3 regions of the Cobetia sp. 4B genome follow, and region 1 is predicted to be linked to each of the others. Evidence: predicted binding sites of a transcription regulator. Region 1 holds the regulator's gene; each other region holds the start of a gene.
The links. Region 1 encodes LexA, which represses DNA repair genes until DNA is damaged. Its sites were predicted from a motif close to TACTGTNTANNTANACAGTA; they were not measured.
Positions count from the first base shown of each region.

Region 2: ruvC (crossover junction endodeoxyribonuclease RuvC) is a predicted target of LexA. The motif match lies at 2,304-2,323, and genes of this name have one in related genera.
Region 3: H2O77_RS05490 (YqiA/YcfP family alpha/beta fold hydrolase) is a predicted target of LexA. The motif match lies at 1,728-1,747, and genes of this name have one in related genera.

Region 1 is NZ_CP059843.1:995,170-1,002,465, forward strand. It holds gene topA (type I DNA topoisomerase) at 1-2,354, shown strand, start outside; gene H2O77_RS04235 (DUF6586 family protein) at 2,354-2,833, shown strand; gene H2O77_RS04240 (hypothetical protein) at 3,086-3,325, shown strand; gene lexA (transcriptional repressor LexA) at 3,472-4,101, opposite strand; gene H2O77_RS04250 (TetR/AcrR family transcriptional regulator) at 4,710-5,387, shown strand; gene H2O77_RS04255 (L,D-transpeptidase) at 5,387-5,929, shown strand; gene nagZ (beta-N-acetylhexosaminidase) at 6,189-7,296, shown strand, end outside.
Region 2 is NZ_CP059843.1:2,084,655-2,091,950, reverse strand. It holds gene ruvB (Holliday junction branch migration DNA helicase RuvB) at 1-499, opposite strand, end outside; gene ruvA (Holliday junction branch migration protein RuvA) at 740-1,354, opposite strand; gene ruvC (crossover junction endodeoxyribonuclease RuvC) at 1,667-2,245, opposite strand; gene aspS (aspartate--tRNA ligase) at 2,526-4,313, opposite strand; gene H2O77_RS08795 (zinc ribbon domain-containing protein) at 4,461-4,685, opposite strand; gene H2O77_RS08790 (D-2-hydroxyacid dehydrogenase) at 5,005-6,057, shown strand; gene H2O77_RS08785 (hypothetical protein) at 6,196-7,296, opposite strand, start outside.
Region 3 is NZ_CP059843.1:1,276,558-1,283,853, reverse strand. It holds gene parE (DNA topoisomerase IV subunit B) at 1-601, opposite strand, end outside; gene H2O77_RS05490 (YqiA/YcfP family alpha/beta fold hydrolase) at 816-1,568, opposite strand; gene pgi (glucose-6-phosphate isomerase) at 1,834-3,537, opposite strand; gene cmoA (carboxy-S-adenosyl-L-methionine synthase CmoA) at 3,742-4,488, shown strand; gene cmoB (tRNA 5-methoxyuridine(34)/uridine 5-oxyacetic acid(34) synthase CmoB) at 4,520-5,548, shown strand; gene norR (nitric oxide reductase transcriptional regulator NorR) at 5,713-7,296, opposite strand, start outside.

The DNA.
Region 1 (7,296 bases):
TCCTGCCCGGCAAGGAAAAGGTCGTTTCCGAGCTGACGCGTCTGGCCGAGAAAGCCGACACCATCTATCTCGCGACGGATCTGGACCGCGAAGGTGAGGCGATCGCCTGGCACCTGCGCGAGACCATCGGTGGCGACGATTCGCGTTACAAGCGCGTAGTGTTCAACGAGATCACCAAGAAGGCGATCACGGCGGCCTTCGATGAGCCGGGCGAGCTGAAGATGGACCGCGTGCATGCCCAGCAGGCACGCCGCTATCTGGATCGCGTCGTCGGCTTCATGGTCTCGCCGCTGCTGTGGGCCAAGGTCGCTCGTGGCCTGTCCGCCGGGCGTGTGCAGTCGGTTGCCGTGCGTCTGATCGTCGAGCGTGAGCGCGAGATCCGCGCCTTCATCCCCGAAGAGTTCTGGGATGTCCACGCTGAGCTGGCCGCCGCCAGTGGTGAAGCGATCCGTTTCGAGCTGGCGCGTCAGGATGGCAAGGCCTTCCGTCCGACCAGCGAGAAGGAGACGATGGACCGCATCGCGGCGCTGCGCACGGCCAAGCTCGCGATCACCAATCGTGAAGACAAGCCGACGCGCTCCAAGCCGAACGCGCCGTTCATCACCTCGACCCTGCAGCAGGCGGCCAGTGGTCGTCTCGGCTTCTCGGTCAAGAAGACCATGATGATGGCCCAGCGTCTCTACGAGGCGGGTTACATCACCTACATGCGTACCGACTCGACCAATCTGTCGGCGGACGCGGTCGCCACGGCGCGCGACTTCATCAGCGAAGAATACGGCAGCAACTACCTGCCGGAAGCGGCCAACGTCTACTCCAGCAAGGAAGGCGCCCAGGAAGCGCACGAAGCGATTCGTCCTTCCGAAGTGTCGCGCCGCGCCACCGATCTCGCCGGCATGGAGCGTGACGCCGAGCGTCTGTATGAGCTGATCTGGCGTCAGTTCGTCGCCTGTCAGATGCTGCCGGCCGAATACCTGTCCTCCACGCTGACCATCGAAGTGGATGGCTACGAGCTGCGCGCCAAGGGCCGTGTGCTCAAGTTCGACGGCTACACGCGTGTCATGAAGCCGATGGGCAAGAAGGAAGAGGACCAGTCGCTTCCGGACCTCGCCATCGGCGAGAAGCTGGACCTGGTCGAGCTGCAGCCGCTGCAGCACTTCACCAAGCCCACGGCGCGTTACACCGAGGCCAGCCTGGTCAAGGAGCTGGAGAAGCGCGGTATCGGTCGTCCGTCCACCTATGCCGCCATCATCTCCACCATCCAGGACCGTGGCTACGTGGCGCTGGAAAACCGTCGCTTCTATGCCGAGAAGCTGGGCGACATCGTTACCGATCGCCTCAGCGAGTCCTTCAAGGACCTGATGGACTTCGGCTTCACGGCGCGCATGGAAGACTATCTCGATGAGGTGGCCAATGGCGGGCGCAACTGGCGCGAGCTGCTGGACACCTTCTACGCCGAGTTCAAGGCCGAGCTGGACCACGCCCAGTCCGAAGAGGGCATGCGTCCCAACCAGCCGGTGCCGACGGACATCGCCTGCCCGACCTGTGGCCGTGAGATGCAGATTCGTACCGCCTCTACCGGGGTCTTCCTGGGCTGTTCCGGCTACAACCTGCCACCCAAGGAGCGCTGCAAGACCACCATCGATCTGCTGCCGGGCGATGAAGCCGTGGCGGCCGATGCCGGTGAAGATGCCGAGACGGATGCGCTGCGCGCCAAGCGTCGCTGCCCGATCTGCGCCACCGCGATGGACAGCTACCTGATCGATGAGCAGCGCAAGCTGCACGTCTGCGGCAATAGCCCGGACTGTGTCGGCCACGAGGTCGAGGAAGGTCAGTTCCGCATCAAGGGCTACGATGGCCCGGTGATCGAGTGCGACAAGTGCGGCTCCGACATGCAGCTCAAGACCGGGCGTTTCGGCAAGTACTTCGGCTGCACCAACGAGAATTGCAAGAACACCCGCAAGCTGCTCAAGTCCGGTGAAGTGGCGCCGCCGAAGATGGACCCGATTCCGATGCCGGAACTTGCCTGCGTCAAGGTCGAGGACCACTACGTGCTGCGCGATGGCGCCAGTGGCCTGTTCCTGGCGGCCAGTCAGTTCCCCAAGAATCGCGAGACGCGTCCGCCGCTGGTCAAGGAGCTCAAGGCGCATGCCGACGAGCTGCCGGAGAAGTATCACTTCATTCTCGAGGCCCCGGATCAGGACCCGGACGGACGTCCGGCGCAGATTCGCTTCTCGCGCAAGGTCAAGGCTCAGTACGTCATGACCGATGAGGAAGGCAAGGCGACCGGTTGGAAGGCGACCTACGACAACGGCCGCTGGGTCGTCGAGGACAAGCGCAAGGGAGCCAAGAGCTGATGAGCCAGCGTGCCCGTACCAATCAGCTGCTGTATCAGGCCGAGTTGCTGCTGGCCCAGTCAGCAGCCTCTGGCGACGATGAGCATGCCGTGGCGCGTCGCATGGCCGGTGAAGAGGGCGCGCTCGCCCTGCTGGAGCTGGCGCTGGCGTCATTGCTGGAAGAATGTGCCGTGACGGCGCGCTGGCCGCAGGGTAGCTGGCGCGAGCGCCTGGCGTCGCCGCCGACGCCCATCGCCGAGGTCGAGCAGCTGCGCAGCCTGCTGGAGCGCCCCGACAGCTGGTTGTCTGAGCTGGTCGCGGATGTGACCCGCCTGCATGAAGAGGGCGGCGTCGCTCGCCGCGAGGAATCGCGTTCGCGTGGTGATGGTCTGATCATCGCGGCAGCCTCGCGCGCCTCGCTGGCCGAGCGTCTCAGCGCCGCCATCACGGCATTCAAGGCGCTGCTGCCGCAGCTGCGCGAGTCGAGTGTCGAGTGGTAGGTCAAGGCGTTGATCTGGTGCTGCACGCTGGTGATGACTGGCGCATGGCAATCGGGTGACGTTTCGCCTTCACGGGTGCTAGACTGATCGCATTGTGGCAAGCCCTGCATTCTCCGGTACGACCATGGCTCTGGCTGTGGTCGTACTTTTTTCTGCGTCGCTGATGGCAACGCGGTGCCGGGCTTGCCAGCCGTCGCGCTGACGATTACAACGACGCCGGTATCTCGCGAGATGCCGTGCAGGAGGAATGACGTGTCCGATCCCGCCGTACTTGAAATTGTGCAAATGGAAGATGGTGAAGTGATTCTGCGCGCCGCGGAAAGCGAAGGTGAGCCGCTGCTCAGCATTCGCATTTCGGACGAGGCCGCCGATCTGCTGCGTGACAATCGTTTCGAGGTCGCGCGTGAGATGATCGACCACGCCATCACCCGGACTCGCCTCTGGGATGGCGAAGAAGACGAGGACGAGCAGTCAGAAGGCATCGTGCACTGATTCATCGCTCGCGCTTCGCGCACAAAAAAACCCGCCTCGAGGCGGGTTTTTTTGTGCAATGCGTGCGGCTTTTCTGTTGCTCAGAGCTCTGCGAGAAAGGTGCTGCTGGGCATAGCTCGTTGCTCAAAGCGCTGCTGGTCAAAGCCTCAGTGCAGGCCGCCATCGCGGATGACGCCCACCCCGAGACCTTCGATCTCCAGGCTGTCCGTGCGCAGGTCGACCTTGATCGGCGAGAAGTCCTCGTTCTCGGCTTCCAGCCACACGTAGTGCCCGTCACGGCGGAAGCGCTTGACGGTGACCTCATCCCCCAGACGTGCCACCACGATCTGGCCGTCACGCACGCTGGTGGTGCGGTGCACGGCCAACAGGTCGCCTTCCAGAATCCCCACGTCCTTCATCGACACGCCGCGCACACGCAGCAGGTAGTCGGCAGCCGGCGAGAAGTAGTCGCTCGGTAGCGGACAATGACGGTCGATATGCTCGCTGGCAAGAATCGGGCTGCCGGCGGCCACTTCCCCGATCACCGGCAGGCCATCGTTGGCGCTGTCGTCGACGTCAGCCAGCGACGGCACGCGAATGCCGCGTGAGGTGCCCGGCACCATCTCGATGGCGCCCTTGCGCTTGAGGGCACGCAGATGCTCCTCGGCGGCATTCGGCGAGCGGAAGCCCAGCGCCTGGGCGATTTCGGCCCGCGTCGGCGGGTAGCCAGAGGACTTGATGGTCTTGATGATGAAGTCGAAGACATCCTGCTGGCGCGGAGTAAGCGGCTGGGTCATGGCATTGCCTTTGGCCTGGGCGGCATCTTGAGCTGACGGCACGGGGTGTGCATCCATACAACTGTCATTGTATCCAGTCATGGCGGTCATGCAAGGCATCGTGGCTTGCGTGGTGGCCTCAAAGGGCAGGTAGTCGCCGGGATATCGCTGTCTGGCGACTTTTCCTGCCGATATCCGAGGCATTCTTTCTTGAAGGGAATGTCTGGAGGTGAATGCCTAGAGATGAATGCCTGGAGATGAATGCCTGGAGATGAATGCCTGGAGATGAATGCCTGGAGATGAATGCCTGGAGATGAACCCGGCCTGGCTCTGGCGGGGTGGTCAGTCACCGAGCATGACGAGCCCTTGAATCGGCTCGGTCAGCGTTGAGGGAATATCAGGCTTGGCTAAACCTCTGGCGTTTGAAACGCGAGAGAATTGTCAGTCATGGCATGGCGCGCTAGAATCAAGGTGTTTCAAACGAATGTTCGCCGATGGCGGTGCTCACGGGTGCCATGATCGAACGCGCCTTGCGGTGAACCTGCACCACCTCATGAGAGAGTCGCCGCGCGGGGCTTGCGCCGTGACCTACGACTCCAGTCCTTTTCTACCTGACAAGGGTTCCGCCCATGGCCCAGACCGATACCGTTACCCGCATCCTCGATACTGCCGAGGTGCTGTTCGCCGAGCGCGGCTTCGCCGAGACCTCACTGCGCAACATCACCAGCAAGGCCAAGGTCAATCTGGCGGCGGTGAACTACCACTTCGGCTCCAAGAAATCGCTGATCCAGGCGGTCTTCGCGCGCTATCTCGACCCTTTCAGTGAGCGTTTCCACGCGGCACTCGACAGCGTCGAGCAGCAATACGCCGGGCGTCAGGTGCCGCTGGAGGTCCTGCTGGAGGTGATGGCGCGTACCGTGCTGGAGGTGCCGGCCGAGCGCAACAGCCTGCGTACCTTCATGCGCCTGCTCGGGCTGGCCTATACCCAGGGGCAGGGCCACATGCGACGCTATATCCGCGAGCATTACGGCACGGTCTTCAGCCGCTTCGCCGAGCTTCTGAAGCTGGCGACGCCTAATCTGCCGGACAACGAGCGCTTCTGGCGTCTGCACTTCATGCTCGGCAGCGTGATCTTCACCTTCTCGGGCCTGGATGCGCTGCGCGATATCGAGGAGGCCGAGTACGGCCATCACACCACGGTGCGCGAGCTGATCCAGCACATGCGTCCGGTGGTGGTCGCGGCAATGGCAGCGCCGCTGCCGGCCTCGCTCGGGGATGGTGAGGCGGTCACCCAGGCGGCCAGCTGATGGCCTGCTGGGTAGCGGTGGACCTCTCGCGCCAGAGCCTTGAGATACGTAGTGACGCGCCGAGTGGCAGTCGTGATACGCCGCCCCCCGCGGCTGACCCTGACGCGCTGGTGCACGCCTGCGCGATCTCCAGCGGCCTCAACGGTATCGGCGAGCTCGACGGCAGCGGTTGCACGCCAACCGGCTGGCATGTGATTCGTGCCGCCATCGGGGCGGGCAATCCGTGTGGCGCCGTCTATCGCGGCCGGCGCTTCACGGGCGAGGTGTTCACGCCCGAGCTTGCCTTAGAGCATCCTGAGCGTGACTGGATCCTGACGCGCATTCTGTGGCTCAGCGGCCGCGAGCCCGGCGTCAATCGTGGTCGCAATGCCCGCGGCGAGCGGGTCGATAGCCTGCGTCGCTACATCTATTTTCATGGCACGCCCAGCACGGAGCCCATGGGGGTAGTGGCGTCCCACGGCTGCATTCGCTTGCGTGATGACGACCTGCTGCGACTCTTTGCCGAGGCTGTGCCCGGCACTCCGGTGCTGCTGCATGCCTGAAGGCGTTGGTATCCGAGTCTGATACCCTCCATGAGCTGTCACAGGAATCTGCGTGACAGCCCCTTGCCGGGGCGCAGCTGGCCGCGACTGTTCGATGGGGGTTCAGTCGGCTAGAATTGCGCCTTTCCTCGCGCTGGCAGCCTGATTCATCACGTTTCTTCCAGGCTGCCGAGCCCCGTACAAGACATGAAGTCCTGGCGGTCGTGATTCCTCTCTTCACGGGACATCACTGCCGCAGGCCATGGACAGGAAGGATGACATGACACAGCCACTGGGCTCCGTAATGGTCGATGTTGCGGGGCTGACCCTCGCCCGCGACGAACGTGAACTGCTGGCACGCCCTGCCGTCGGGGGCGTCATCCTGTTTGCGCGCAACTGCGCCTCTCCCGAGCAGGTGCTGGAGCTGAGCCGCGAGATTCGCAGCGTCAATCCCCACCTGCTGATCGCCATCGATCAGGAAGGCGGGCGCGTCCAGCGTCTGCGCGAGGGCGTGACACGCCTGCCATCGATGCGCAGCCTGGCACAGTGCTGTCTCGGGCGTGACTGTGATGGTTGCGGCGAAGACGCCCAGGCCGTGGGTCTGGGGCTGGCGCGCGATGCCGGCTGGTTGCTGGGCATGGAAATGGCAGCCATCGGCTGTGATATCACCTTTGCGCCGGTACTCGATATCGATGTGGCGGGCTCGACCATCATTGGCGATCGCAGCTTCGGCGCCACGCCGGAAGACGTCATCGCGGTGGGCGGCGCCTTCATCGACGGGCTGCAGGAAGCGGGCATGTCCGCCGTCGGCAAGCACTACCCGGGGCATGGTGGCATCTCGGCAGATACCCATCTGGAGCGCGTGGTCGATCCGCGGCCGTTCCGCGAGCTGCGCGAGCATGACCTCAAGCCCTTCGCGGCCCTCGCCGAGCGTCTGGGCGGCGTGATGCCGGCGCATGTGATCTATCCGGATTTCGATGCACGCCCCGCGGGCTTCTCGCCCAGCTGGTTGGGCCTGCTGCGCGAAGAGTTCGGCTTCAAGGGCGCCATCTTCTCCGATGACCTCGGCATGGCGGCGGCCGTCGCGGAAGGCGGCCCGGCAGAGCGTGCGCGCCTGGCGCTGGACGCCGGCTGTGACATGGCGCTGGTCTGCAATGACCCGGTTGCCGCGCGCGAAGTGCTCGACAGCCTCGATGACGATGAGCAGCGCCACCGTGGCAAGCGCCAGGCGCGGCTGCGCTATGCGCGAGCTCGCCCGACGCTTGATGGTCTGGTGGGGCTGGCGCGCTGGCGGCGCACCCACGCGCGCCTCGAATCGATGGCGGCCAGTCAGGCATCACAGCAGGCTGCCATGCCCTCGGGCACGCTAGGCGCTGCCGAGGCGTCTG
Region 2 (7,296 bases), 1.1 Mb from region 1:
GCAGTCCTGCACGCGTCGTCGCGCCGACCAGGGTGAATCGTGGCAGCTCAAGCTTGATCGAGCGGGCCGCGGGGCCTTCACCGATCATGATGTCGAGCTGATAATCTTCCATCGCCGGATAGAGCACTTCCTCGACGGCCGGTGACAGCCGGTGTATCTCGTCGATGAACAGGACATCGCCTTCCTGCAAGTTGGTCAGCATCGCTGCCAGGTCCCCTGCCCGCTCCAGCACAGGCCCGGAGGTCGACTTGATATCGACACTCATCTCGCTGGCGATGATATGCGCCAGCGTCGTCTTGCCGAGTCCGGGCGGGCCGAAGACCAGGGTGTGATCCAGACTATCGCCTCGTCCTCGCGCGGCACTGATGAAGATTTCCATCTGCTCGCGGACGATGGGCTGTCCGATGTAGTCACTCAGCGTGCGTGGCCGGTTGGCGCGATCGATCCGCTCTTCCGGATCATGCGTCGCCGCGGAGATCAGTCGGTCCGACTCCATCATGATGCTTGCTCAACTCCTGATGACGCAGGTCACGCACATGACGCGGGTCATGGGCCATGAACGTGCGTCAGTGGCAGGTGGCAAGGTTTGCCAGGGCGGTGCAACGATCTAGCGCATCTGCGTTCAAGCGCGCACTTTCTACCCCAGTAACCTGCCAACCCCTAGTCAATAAATCCAATCACGATGCGCCGTTTCCTTCACGGAAACTATAGGGCGCATGTTTGCTGCCCTGGCGGGGCCTCAGCTGGCCATCTTGCGCGCCAGCGCCGCCTTGATGAGCGCTTCCGTGGAGGCGCCGGTCTCGAGCCCGGAGAGCATCTTGGCCGCCTCGACAGGCTTGTAGCCCAGGGACACCAGCGCGGCTTCGGCATCCGCCAGAGGATGGGTGACCGGCGGTTGCGGCTGGGAGGCACGCGCCATTTCATCCAGCCCATCATCCGACGGCAGCGTCCAATGCTTGAGGCGATCACGCATCTCGATGATCAGGCGATCCGCCGTCTTCTTGCCGACGCCCGGCAGTCGTGTCAGCGCCCGGCTGTCTTCGTCGTGCACACAGCGAATGAAATCGGACTGCTCCATTCCCGACAGAATCGCCAGCGCCAGACGCGGGCCGACACCGGAGATCTTGATCAATTCACGGAACAGACGACGCTCGGGCTCCTTGCCGAAGCCATACAGCAACTGCGCGTCTTCGCGCACCACCAAGTGGGTGTAAAGCTGACAATGTTCGCCCACGGCCGGCAAGCCCAACAGGGTGTTCATCGAAGCTTCCAGTTCATAACCGACACCCTGTACATCAAGCACCAGCTGCGGCGGTTGTTTTTCCAGCAATGTCCCGGTCAGGCGTCCAATCATGTTGCGGCTGTCCTTGCTCGGCAGAGAACGTGTTCGGTGGGATCGTGCTGCTCGCAGACCCGATTCTCTGCACGGATTGTTACAATGCGGGCAAGCCTACCAAAGATGAAGCGTAGGCGGCATGTCCCAGTGTCACGACGAATTTGTCGCATCTTTCTGACAGTCATACCTTGGGTGATGGCACGAAGCCTGATGCCACGCGGCTTGGCGCATCACGCAATCGACTGCTGCCAGGCTCGGCAGACATTCTACAAGTGACTGAAAAATCGCTATTAATTGAGCACAATACCGCATTTGTCGCTCAGCGGCATGTCAGGCGTCGGGCTCGAAGTCTCGCCAGCTGCTGCTACGCCGCACGCGGGTTCCCTTGCGTCGACTGGTATTCCCCAGCCCCAAGGCTTCCAGCTGATCATTGCCGGGCGTCAGGCGTCGACGTGCGAAACAATGCGTCAGGGCAATGGCCAGCGCATCGGCGGCATCAGCCTGCGGCGTGGCGGAGAGCTTGAGCGTATGCGTGACCATATGCTGCACCTGAGACTTCTCGGCGGCACCGGTACCGGTCACGGCCTGCTTGATCTGCCGCGGCCCATATTCGAACACCGGCAAGCCGTGATTGGCCGCACACACGATGGCAGCTCCGCGCGCCTGGCCCAGCTTGAGCGCCGAATCGGCGTTCTTGGACATGAAGACCTGCTCGATGGCGAATTCCGCGGGGCGATGCAGGGCGATCACCTCGCTGATACCGGCATAGATCTGCGCCAGGCGCTGATCTAGGCTGACCTGTGACATGCGAATGCAGCCACTGTCCACATAGCGAGGCTGGGCCGCTGAGACATCCAATACCCCGTACCCGGTCAGACGTGAGCCCGGGTCGATGCCAAGAATGATCATGCTGCCGCCTCTTCTCTCACACCTTCCACCTTCGCTGTCGTCATCGCGCCATCGCTCTTACTGTGTATATAACCAGCCACCATGCCACAAAAAAGGCGGTGCGACACTGTCATTGCCTGACGTGAACGCCAGCAAACAGTCTCGCACCGCCTTGTCGGGCTTGCTCGCCCCCTCGCCTACCAGGCGAAAGGGACAAACCTGCCATTGAGGGACCGCCCTTGTCTGATCGAATCAGTCCAGACGGCCCCACCAGTCACTCTCTCGGTCATGCGCCGCTGAATCAGGCCTGACCGCTTTCGTCCTCGACCTTGACCTTCTGACGCAGACGGATGTTCAGCTCCTTGAGCTGCTCACCGCTGACCACGCCCGGGGCGTCGGTCATCATGCAGCCGGCGCTCTGGGTTTTCGGGAAGGCAATCACTTCACGAATGGTCTTGGCGCCAGTCATCAGCATCACCAGACGGTCGAGACCGAAGGCCAGACCACCATGGGGCGGCGCGCCGAACTTCAGGGCGTCGAGCAGGAAGCCGAACTTCTCTTCCGCTTCTTCTTCACCGATGCCCAGCACTTCAAACACGGTACGCTGCATGGCCTGGTCATGGATACGGATGGACCCGCCACCCAGCTCAGTGCCGTTGATGACCATGTCGTAGGCGCGAGATAGTGCCGCTTCCGGGTTGGCCTTGAGCTCTTCCGGCGTGCAGGAAGGCGCGGTGAACGGGTGGTGCAGCGCGCTCAGGCGGCCGTTGGCATCGGCTTCGAACATCGGGAAGTCGACGACCCACAGCGGTGCCCACTCGCGGGTGTAGAGGTTGAGGTCTTCACCCAGCTTGACGCGCAGCGCACCGATGGCCTCGGCCACGATGTTGGCCTTGTCAGCGCCGAAGAACACGATGTCGCCATCGACGGCGCCACAGCGGTCCAGCACTTCATCCACGACGTCTTCCATGAACTTGACGATCGGCGACTGCAGACCCTCGATGCCCTTGGCACGTTCGTTGACCTTGATCCACGCTAGGCCCTTGGCACCGTAGATGCCGACGAACTTGGTGTAGGCGTCGATTTCCTTGCGTGACAGGCTGGCACCGCCCGGCACACGCAGTGCGGCGACACGGCCCTTGTCGTCCTTGGCCGGACCGGAGAAGACCTTGAAGTCCACGCCGCTCATCAGGTCATCGACATCGACCAGTTCCAGCGGGATGCGCAAGTCCGGCTTGTCGGAACCGAAGCGGCTGATGGCCTCGGAATACGGCATGGTCGGGAAGTCACCCAGCTCGACATCGAGCACTTCCTTGTAGAGGCCACGGATCATGGTCTCGGTCATGCCCATGATGTCCTGCTCGTCGACGAAGCTAGCTTCGAGGTCGATCTGGGTGAACTCCGGCTGACGGTCAGCGCGCAGGTCTTCATCACGGAAGCATTTGGCGATCTGGTAGTAACGATCGACACCGGCGACCATCAGCAGCTGCTTGAACAGCTGCGGAGACTGCGGCAGTGCGAAGAAGCTGCCGGCGTAGGTGCGGCTCGGCACCAGATAGTCACGTGCGCCTTCCGGCGTGGCACGTGTCAGGATCGGGGTTTCGATGTCGAGGAAGCCCAGGGCTTCGAGCTGGGCGCGCACGCTGTGAGTGATGCGCGAGCGCAGACGCAGCTTCTCGATCATGTCGGGACGACGCAGGTCGACATAACGATACTTGAGGCGAACTTCCTCACCGACCTTGTTGTGGTCGTCGAGCTGGAACGGCGGCGTCTGTGCGGTGTTGAGCACTTCGACGTCCTTGGCCAGCACTTCGATCATGCCTGTCGGCATGTTCGGGTTCTGGGTGCCTTCCGGGCGCAGACGGATACGGCCCTTGATACGCAGCACGAACTCGCTGCGCGCCTTGTCGGCAGTGGCGAAGGCATCGACGGTGTCCGGATCGACGACGATCTGGGCGATGCCATCACGGTCGCGCATGTCGAGGAAGATGACGCCACCGTGGTCGCGACGGCGGTGCACCCACCCGCACAGAGTGACATCCTGATCGATCAGGGTCTCGTTCAGTTTGCCGCAATAGTGGCTGCGCATGTTGATTCCTTGTTGCTCAAATTCATGATCGACGCGCTGATGCGCATCTGTCTCAGAGGGCCTGCCGTTGGCGATGAGGGTCAAGGGTACCCGCCGGGCGCCCTTGACCCTCATCACGCTGATGCCTGACGCACTATCCCAGCTGTGTCAGGCGGTGCTGTCGCTACCACCGGCCAGATTCTTCTTGCTGCCGGACTTGAAATCCGTCTCGTACCAGCCACTGCCTGCCAGACGGAACCCGGCGGCGGAGACCAGCTTCTCGAGCTGGTCCGTCTTGCATTCCGGGCACTCCGTCAGCGGCGCAGCGCTGATCTTCTGCAACTTGTCCATCCGATGGCCACAGGCCTTGCAGTGGTATTCATAGATCGGCATGGTTTTCTTTCCTGACAATACTGGTCACGGGGCTGTCTGAGCACCGTGAACCATGACAATGTTATGCCTTGCGGCGCATCTTGCGTTCAGCGCGCCTGCGACCCCAACATGAGAGCTTTCGCAAGCACCAGCAAGAGACGCCTACAATAAGGCCAGTTGAGCGGCTTTCAAGTCAAAGCGAAAGGGGCACATTATAGCGTGCTCGGCCCCGTGCGGGGCAACACCCAAGCACAAACCGGCCCAGACGCTACGTACTCGTCATTTCCGGGCCAGCCTTTCTGTCTTCCTATCTATCTTCCTACGCCATCATGAGGCACCTATGTCCGATCACGATCGTACTGCGCAGTCTCCCTCTCATTCTTCCACTCCCGCTTCCTCTCACTGCGAGCCTGCCTCGTCCACCGGCGCCCCGCAGGCCGTCATGCTCGATGCCGGCTCCGTCGGTGACGGGCTGGACTTCTCGGGTCTCGAGGCCCGCCTGGAAGGATTGGTCTGTCATGACGCGACCACGCCCGAGGAAGTGGTGCCACGACTGAGCGGTGCCTCCATCGTGCTGGTCAACAAGGTACGCATCGAGGCGCACCACATGGATGAGCTGCCGACCCTCAAGCTGATCGCGGTGATGGCGACCGGCACCAACAATATCGACATGGCGGCCGCCGAAGCACGCGGCATTCGGGTCATGAATGTCAATGCCTACGGCACTCACTCGGTGGCGCAGCACACCTGGATGCTGATGCTGGCACTGGCAGGCCGCCTGCCGGAATACCAGACCGACATCGCCGCAGGCGAGTGGCAACGCAGCGCGACCTTCTGCCTGATGGGCCGCCCCGTGGTGCAGCTGTCCGGCAAGCATCTGGTCATCATCGGCAAGGGGGAGCTCGGCACTGCGGTGGGCAGGCTGGCCGAGGCGTTCGGCATGCGCGTGACCTTTGCCGCCCGACCGGGCACAGCTCCCACTGCCGAGCGCCCCGCGCTGGAAAGCCTGCTGCCCCAGGCTGACGCCATCAGCCTGCACTGCCCGCTGACCCCAGAGACGCAGCATCTGATCGATGAACAGGCGCTCGCCGCCATGAAGCCCGGTGCATTGCTGGTCAATTGCGCCCGTGGGGGCATCATCGACGAGGACGCAGCGCTGGAGGCACTGGCCACCGGACAACTCGGCGGCCTGGCGGTGGATAGCCTGCCGGAGGAGCCGCCACGTGAAGGCCACTCGCTGCTCTCGGCCCTGGAAAGCCAGCACCATTCGGCGAGTGCACCCTTGAACCTGATCGTCACGCCGCACAATGCCTGGATCAGCCAGGAGGCGCGCCAGAACATGCTCGATCTCAGTCTGGCCAATATCGAGACATTCCTGAGCGAACATGCCTGACACGGCCACAGCCTCGCGGCCTCAACCTCGCGATGACAGCCACTGACGCCGAGTGGCAGGTGTGAGCGGTACGTCACGAAAAAAGCCCCCGAACCGGCATATGCGCCGAGTCGGGGGCTTTTTATGAGTGGCCTGGCGTCAGCGGATGCGGATATGCATGCCCGCCGCCTTGAGGGCGTTGCCTTCAGCGTCCCACGACACCACACGACCGCGTGAGCTCAACAGTACCCATCGGGTGCCGCTCGCTCGCTCGCCGTCCTCATGCTCACCGTCATCGTCAGCGCTCAGGCCCCGCTGTTGCACGGACTTGTCGCCAGCCTTGCCTGTGGCATCCGCCATCCCTGCCTCGTTCATTCCCATCGCCTCGATCTGCTGCAGGTCCTCTTCCTGCGGCGCACGCATCCGGTACTGGCACTCACAGCTTTCGCCGTAGGTGGTGATGATCTTGTGTCTGAGCGCATGTACCTGCTCGAGATCCTCCGGGTGTATCAAGCGATCGAAGTCCATTTCGCGCATCGCCAACGGCTCGTGGCCCGAAGCGCCGAGCATCTTCCAGAGATTGGGGTGGATCTGGACGATGCGCTCAGGAATGTCCATTTCCCACAGGCTATCGCCACTGGCTTCGAGGGAATCCAGCAAGCGACGCTCGCTGGACTGCAATTCCTTATGGGTCTGGCGCAGCCGCTGGTACATCTCTTCGGCGGTGGCGTTGGCATCATCCAGCTCGACGATGCCACTGCCACCCGCGGACTCGACTTCCGCGCCCATGCCGATGCGATGCAGACGCTCACGCAGCTCGGCAAGCGGCACCGAGAGGCGACGGCTGATGTGGTGCGTGCGCCAGCTCATGAGAATGAAGAAGGTGAAATAGAACAGGATCAGGCCACCGACCAGCGCCATACCGACCAGCTGGAAGTTGCGCCCGATCTCGGCGGTACGAAAGAAGACGGCGCTTTCCTCGACCATGCTCAACATGATCCAGCCATTGCCCGGCAAGCGCTCCCACGCCACCTTGTAGGGTGCCCCCGCCACATTGACACTCTCCAGGCCACGCCGCTGCTCGAGGATACGGGGCGCGAGTCTCTTGAAGACATCATGACCTTTCAGCTCCAGCTGGGCGGGCCGAATGACATCCTCTTCCTGGAGGTCATTGGCATCGGGGATCTCCAGCGGCAGCAGCGACAACAACTGCTCACCGGCGCGCGGGACGGCGAGTGAGCGTCCCTCGGCATCAAACAG
Region 3 (7,296 bases), 280 kb from region 1:
GCATGACCTTGAGGCCCGGACACAGCACGGCCTTGGCACGCAGCAGGTGGCGCAGACGCGGCATCGCCAGGCGCGGGCTGTCGAAGTAGCTCTCGTCCGGCCAGAAGCGCACCAGGGTGCCGGTATTGCGCTTGCCGACGGTGCCGATCTGGGTCAGCTCCTCGGCCTTCTCGCCATTCTCGAAGGCGATGCGCTGACGCAGGCCATCGCGGCACACTTCCACTTCCAGACGCGTCGACAGCGCATTGACCACCGAGACGCCCACGCCGTGCAGGCCGCCGGAGAAGCGATAGCTGTCCTGGGAGAACTTGCCCCCCGCGTGCAGCTTGGTGAGGATCAGCTCGATGCCGGTCACGCCATGCTCGGGGTGGATGTCGGTGGGCATGCCACGACCGTCATCGCCGACCTCGATACCGCCATTCTCGAGCAGGCGCACGCGGATTTCCTTCGCGTGCCCCGCCAGCGCCTCATCGACGGAGTTGTCGATGACTTCCTGCGCCAGATGGTTGGGCCGAGAAGTGTCGGTATACATGCCGGGCCGCTTGCGGACCGGTTCGAGGCCGGAGAGGACCTCAATGGAACTGGCGCTGTACTGACTCATCGCAGCCTTGTGTCCTTGGTGTTGACGTCCGCCATCCGACTCGCCATTTCACGTGCGCGAGACGGACAACGGATTCCTGAAAAATGAGAGACCGGCGCCTGGCGTTCAGCATCGAACGCCCTGCCAAGTCGTGCCAATCCATGTCGTGCCAAGAGGTGCCGTGCCCAGCCAGGTCGTGGTGTGTCGTAGCAGAAAGCACCACGCGCATGACCTGCTAGTCCGGCGCGACATGCATCGCCGCTGCGGTGGCGGGGGCCAGCCGGTGCCCGCCATGCGCCATGATCGCCGGCAGGTATTCCGCCAGCTGCGCAAAGCCGTGATCGCCACCCGGCGTGATGATCAAGCGACTTCCCTGATAGAGCCCTGCGGCATCATTGACATCCAATGTCTCATCGGCCGTCGCCAACAGCACCAGGGTGCGCTGCGCCGTGACCGGTTCCGCTTCCAATGCGAGCAGTCCGGGCCCGAAATCCTCGGTGACGGTGAACGTCACGCCGGTATAGGGGTTGGCATGCACCGAGCCGAGCCATTCGCTGACCAGTCGCGCGGGACGCACGGCCGGATTGATCAGCACACTGCGCGGCCCCTGACGCCAGACGCTCTGTGAGGGACCTGCCGGCCCCTCGAGGCGTGCGGCCTCACGCGCGACCAGCCAGGTGGCCAGAAAGCCGCCCATGGAGCTGCCGATCACCATGATGGCGTCATCACAGGCAGGGTCTGCGGCGTCCAGCGCCAGGCGCTCACACAACGTGAGATAGGCCGCGTTGACCGCCGCCTGACCCGCGCCGGGCTCCGGGGGGATGTCCGGCATCACGCACGGCAGGCCGAACTGCTCTGCCGCGCGCTGCATCAAGCGTGCCTTGGGCGAACAACTGGCCGAATTGAAGCCGTGCAGATACAGCAGACCCTTGACGGGCGCGGTGGCGTGCATCGCTGCCGTATCTGACGGAAAGGGGGAATTGGCCATCAGCACTCCCGACAACACGTCAGACCGCGAAACCTCCCCTCCCACGCCTCAAGATGGCTGGGCATCTCTCAAGCGTTCATCCGCTGGAAGCAGGGTTTTCGACGGTCCGCGTCGTGCTGTCTAGTGTAAACGATTGATTCGCTTATAGGATAGCGAGAATACTGTATAAATCAACAGAGAGCGACGACTGACGTCGCCGCTCGTCTTGCATGGCATATCAGCATGCCCTCACTCACACACACACTCACTCACATCCGTCTTGGGCTCAGCGCGGGTCCTGATCCTGGGCTGCCCACACCGCTTCGATCAGCGCACGGCTGGAGGCATCCAGCGTCTCGAAGCCTTCGCCGGTGGTCATGGTCGCTTCGGTGGCGGTGGCGATCTGCTTGCCCAGTTCCACGCCCCACTGATCGAACGGGTTGATATCCCAGATGGTGGCCTGAACGAAGACCTTCTGCTCGTAGAGCGCAATCAACGCACCCAGCGTTTCCGGTGTCAGCGTCTCCAGCAGCAGCGTGGTCGACGGCTGATTGCCACGGTAGCGCTTGTGGTTCGGCTGCGCCTCATCACCGGGGATGGCGTCATCGCCCAGCATCAGCACACGTGACTGGGCGAAGCAGTTGGCCAGCGTCAAGCGGTGCTGTGCCTTGAGGTGGGCGCGTGTCTCGGCGTCCTCGACGTGATCATAACGGCACATCGGCGCGATGAAGTCACACTCGACCGCCTGGGTGCCCTGATGCAGCAGCTGATAGAAGGCGTGCTGGGCGTTCGGCCCCAGCTGGCCCCACAGCACCGGACAGGTCGAGTAATCGATCATCTCGCCATCGTTGGTCACCGACTTGCCATTGGATTCCATCTCCAGCTGCTCGAGGTAGCTTGCGAAATACTCCAGGCGACCGTCGTAGGGCAGGATGGAGTGGGCGCGGATATCGAGGAAGTTGTTGTTCCAGATTCCGGCCAGCGCCAGCAGCACCGGCAGATTGTCTTCCAGCGGCGCGGTGCGGAAGTGCTCATCCAGCTCATGCGCCCCGGCCAGCAGGCGACGGAAGTTGTCCATGCCGACATTGAGCGCGATGGGCAGACCGATGGTGCCCCACAGCGAATAGCGCCCGCCGACCCAATCCCAGAACAGCAGCTGGTGTTCCGGCGCGATGCCCCACTCGGTCATCTTTTCCGGCTTGGCGGAAGCGCCGATGAAGTGCTGACGGTTGATCAGCGCTTCCAGGCGCCCTTCCGGGTCGAGGCGTGACTTCAGCCAGTCGCGGGCAGTGCGGGCATTGGACAGCGTGTCGATGGTCGAGAATGACTTGGAGGACAGGATGAACAGCGTGGTTTCCGGGCTGAAGGATTCCAGATAATCCGCCAGCTGGGAGCCATCCATGGTCGAGGCGAAGTGAACGCCGATCTCGTGGATGTCCTTGGGACGGCAATCGCTCAGGGCGCTGGAGACCATCAACGGGCCCAGGTCCGAGCCACCGACACCGAGGTTGACCACGTCGGTGATCGGCTTGCCGGTGGCGCCGCGCCACTGGCCGCTGTGGAAGGTGTCGACCATCTCGGCCAGGTGCTCGAGGCTCTCGTGGATGGCCGGCACGATATCCTCGCCGTCCACCACCAGGCTGGCGGAGCGCGGCAGACGCAGCGCGGCGTGCAGCGCCGGACGGTCTTCGGAGCGATTGACATGCTCACCGGCCAGCAGGCGCTTGATGCCCTGCTCGACGCCGGTTTCGCGCGCCAGATCCAGCAGCAGCTCCAGGGTTTCGCCCTTGAAGCGCTGCTTGGAGAGATCCAGACGCAGTCCCGCGGCAGAGCGCGTGAAGGTCGCCACTCGGTCACGCCCTTGCGCCGCATCCTCGGCGAACAGATCCTTCAGATGCACATTGGCCATCTGCTCTTGATGATGGCGCGCGAGAGCCTGCCAGGCCTGGGTATTACGACGCGCAGAACGTGCCGCTGATTGAGTGGACATGGCCACCTCTCTCCTTGAAGTGTAATGACCGGCCCTGCATGGCCCGGCCTGAAATCGATTGATGGAGGCATCACCCGCCGGCCGTGACGGGTGCGTCACGGGCGCCGAATGCGTAGAATGGCGGGCCCGACGGGGCGCTCTGCCCGGCCGGTCCTCGGCCACAGGCATGTCGCCCTGGCCCACTGCCCGATGAAGCCTTGATCCATGAGTGATGCATCTTACCGTGACGCGATATTTACGACACCCCTTGACCGTGTCGCCAGCTTCTCCTTCGACGAGCAGGTCGTCAGCTGCTTTCCGGACATGCTGCGCCGCTCGGTGCCGGGTTACGGTCAGATCATCGCCATGCTGGGCCTGATGGCCCGCGCTCACCTGCGCCCCGGCGCGCGGGTCTATGATCTGGGCTGTTCACTGGGCGCTGCCAGCATGGCGCTGGCCCGCGAGATGGCCGCCGAGGATATCGAGATCGAAGCCGTCGATCTGTCCAGACCGATGGTCGAGCGCGCCAGCCGCGAACTCGCCGAGGCCTTCCCCGACCACCGCATCAACGTCACCGAAGCTGATATTCGCACCCTCGACTATCAGCCGGCCGGCATGATCGTGGTCAATTTGACGTTGCAGTTCCTGCCGCCGGAAGACCGCGACGCCGTGATCGACAAGCTGTTCGCGGCGCTGGAACCCGGCGGCGTGCTGATCCTCTCCGAGAAGATCATCAGCGATGATCCGATCGAGAATGCCTGGCTGATCGAACGGTATCATGACTTCAAACGTGCCAACGGCTACTCCGATCTGGAAATCTCCCAGAAACGTGAGGCCCTCGAGGACGTGATGAAGCCCGACAGCCTGAACACGCATCACGAGCGCCTGGCGCGCGCCGGCTTCCAGCGCAGCCATACCTGGCTGCAATATCTGAATTTCGCATCGATGGTCGCCTTCAAAGCCGCCGAATGACCGCTACGCCTGCACGGACCCGACCCAGCGCATGAGCATTTCCCCGTATGACCGCGACCTTTACCGCGCCTTCACCGAGCTTGCCTGTGAGCCAGGCGCCGTCGGCGACGGCTTCGCCCGCTGGCTGGGCGCCCTGCCCGAGCAACTGGCCAATGGCCTGGACCGCAAGCGTCACGCCGACCTCAAGGCCTGGCATGGCGCGCTGGAAAAGCTGCCCGCCCTGCCCGACGCGCGCGATGTGCAGCTGGATGCCGACCGGGTCGGTGCACGCTTTCCCACTGGCCTGACTAGCGGCCAGCTGCGCCAGAGCGAGAACCTGCTGCGTGCGATGATGCCGTGGCGCAAGGGCCCCTATCAGCTCGACGGGATCCATATCGACACCGAATGGCGCTCCGACTGGAAGTGGCAGCGTCTCGCGCCGCACCTGTCGGACCTCACCCATCGCCGTGTGCTGGATGTCGGCGGCGGCAATGGCTACCACGGCTGGCGCATGGTCGGTGCAGGCGCGGCCTTCACGCTGGTGATCGACCCTTCGCCACGCTTCTACTGCCAGTTCCATGCCGTACGCCACTTCATCGGCGCGGACCACCCCCGGGGCCGCAATCTGCACTTCCTGCCGGTGGGCATCGAGGATGTGCCAGCGAAGATGGGCGCCTTCGATACCGTGTTCTCGATGGGCGTGCTCTATCATCGCCCCTCGCCGATGGACCACCTCTTCCAGCTGCGTGACACCCTGCGTCCCGGCGGCGAGCTGGTGCTGGAAACCCTGGTGGTGGAAGGTGACGTGACGACGGTACTGATGCCCGGCGAGCGCTACGCCGCGATGCCCAATGTCTACTTCCTGCCCTCCTCGCAGGCGCTGGCCCACTGGTGCGAGCGCGCCGGTTTCAAGGACGTGCGCATCGTCGATGAAGCCGTGACTACCCTGGACGAGCAGCGTGCCACCGACTGGATGACCTACCACTCGCTGAGCGACTTCCTCGATCCCGCTGACCCGAACCTGACCCGCGAAGGCCACCCGGCGCCGCGGCGTGCGGTGCTGATTGCCACTCGCGCCTGAACTGGCGTCTGAGCAGGCACCTGAACACGCGTTCGAGACACGGACTTCTCGTCGCGCCAGGGCCAGCGGCGGCAGAGATACAAGAACGGCGATGCTCCATGAGCATCGCCGTCTTCTTTTCTCTCCTCAGACACTGCCCCTCGTCTCAGGCACTGCAACTCGCCTCAGACAATCCCCAGACGCTGCGCCTGCCGGTACAGGTTGCCGCGATCGACCTTGAGCCTGCGCGCCGCCTCCGCCCAGTTGCGATCACTCGCCTGCCAGACCCGCGAGATGTGCTCACGCTGAAATGCCTCGGTGGCATCGCGCAGCCCCAGCGTCTCGTCGCCGTCCTGCCAGGCGGTGCGCGGTGCAGAGCTTGCTCCTCCTGTCTGACTCGCTTCCGCCGCCTGACTCGCTCTTCCCGCCTGCTCCACCAGCCCCACCTGCGCGACCTGAATCTCCTGCGCCGCGCCGGTGGCCCGTTCAAGTGACATCTCGGTATTGACCTCCAGCCCCAGCAGCTCCGGCGTGATCACCACCAGCTGGCGCCCATCGGCGCGCAGGCGAGTCGAGTGGGCACCATGCGCGAGCCGGGCATGCAGGGCGGCGCGGCTCAGGCAGTGCTCCAGTTCACGCACGTTGCCGGGCCAGGGGTACTCGCACAGCAGGCGCTCCGCCGCCGGCGTCAGGCGCAGATTGCCCAGTCCAAGGCGCGTGCGGTTGTGTTCCAGGAAGGTGCCGGCCAACGCCAGCAGATCCGCACGCCCGCGCTCACGCAGCGGCGGCACCCTGAGCGGATAGACGCTCAGGCGGTGATAGAGGTCTTCACGGAAATGCCCAGCGGCGACCTCCGCCTCGAGATCGCGATTGGTGGCCGCGATGACACGCACATTGACCTTGACCACGCGATCGCTGCCCAGCGGCTGCAGCTCGCCTTCCTGCAACACCCGCAGCAGCTTGGGCTGCAGCGCCAGCGGCAGCTCGCCGATCTCATCCAGCAGCAGGGTGCCGCCATCCGCCATCACGAAGTGGCCACGGTGATCATGGGTCGCGCCCGAGAAGGCGCCACGCCGATGCCCGAACAGCGCACTTTCCACCAGATCCGGCGACAAGGCGGCGCAGTTGATGCGTACCAGCGGCCGCGCAGCCCGCCGGGAAGCGTCGTGCAGGCGCTGGACCACGCCCTCCTTGCCCACGCCGGTCTCGCCCTGCACCAGCACCGTCATCTCGGTATCGGCAACCGCCTCCAGCTGCGCCTCGAGCCTGGCCATCGCCGGGCCACGCTGCGGGCAGGCCATGGCGCTCTGTGACGCCATGCCTGTCGGTGACACCACCATCGGCGCCGAACGCCCTGACCTGCCGTCCGTGGCCCCCGCAGCCCACTCCTGTCGCAGTGACAGCGACAGGCAATGCGCGGGGAGTGACAACCAGGCCTGCACCTCCTGAAGCGGAAGTGCCAGCTCGTCCGTACTCGCAGAGGCGCTCAGCGATTCCAGCGGGGCCAGCACCCCCGGCGTCAGTGCATCGAAGGTCATCACCCCCAGCAGGGTATCGCCATCGCGCAGCGCGATACCGGCGCAGTCATGCACCAGCAGATCCGGCCCATGCACGTCCCCCAGCAGGCCATCGAAAGGGTCCGGCAGGTCGCTGTCCAACGCGAAACGATGTACCCCCGTGTGCTCGACGATCGCCTTGAGCCGCGGATGCTCCGCCAGCGCGAAGCGTCGCCCACGCACTTCGGCAGGCAGGCCGTAGGTGGCCAGTGG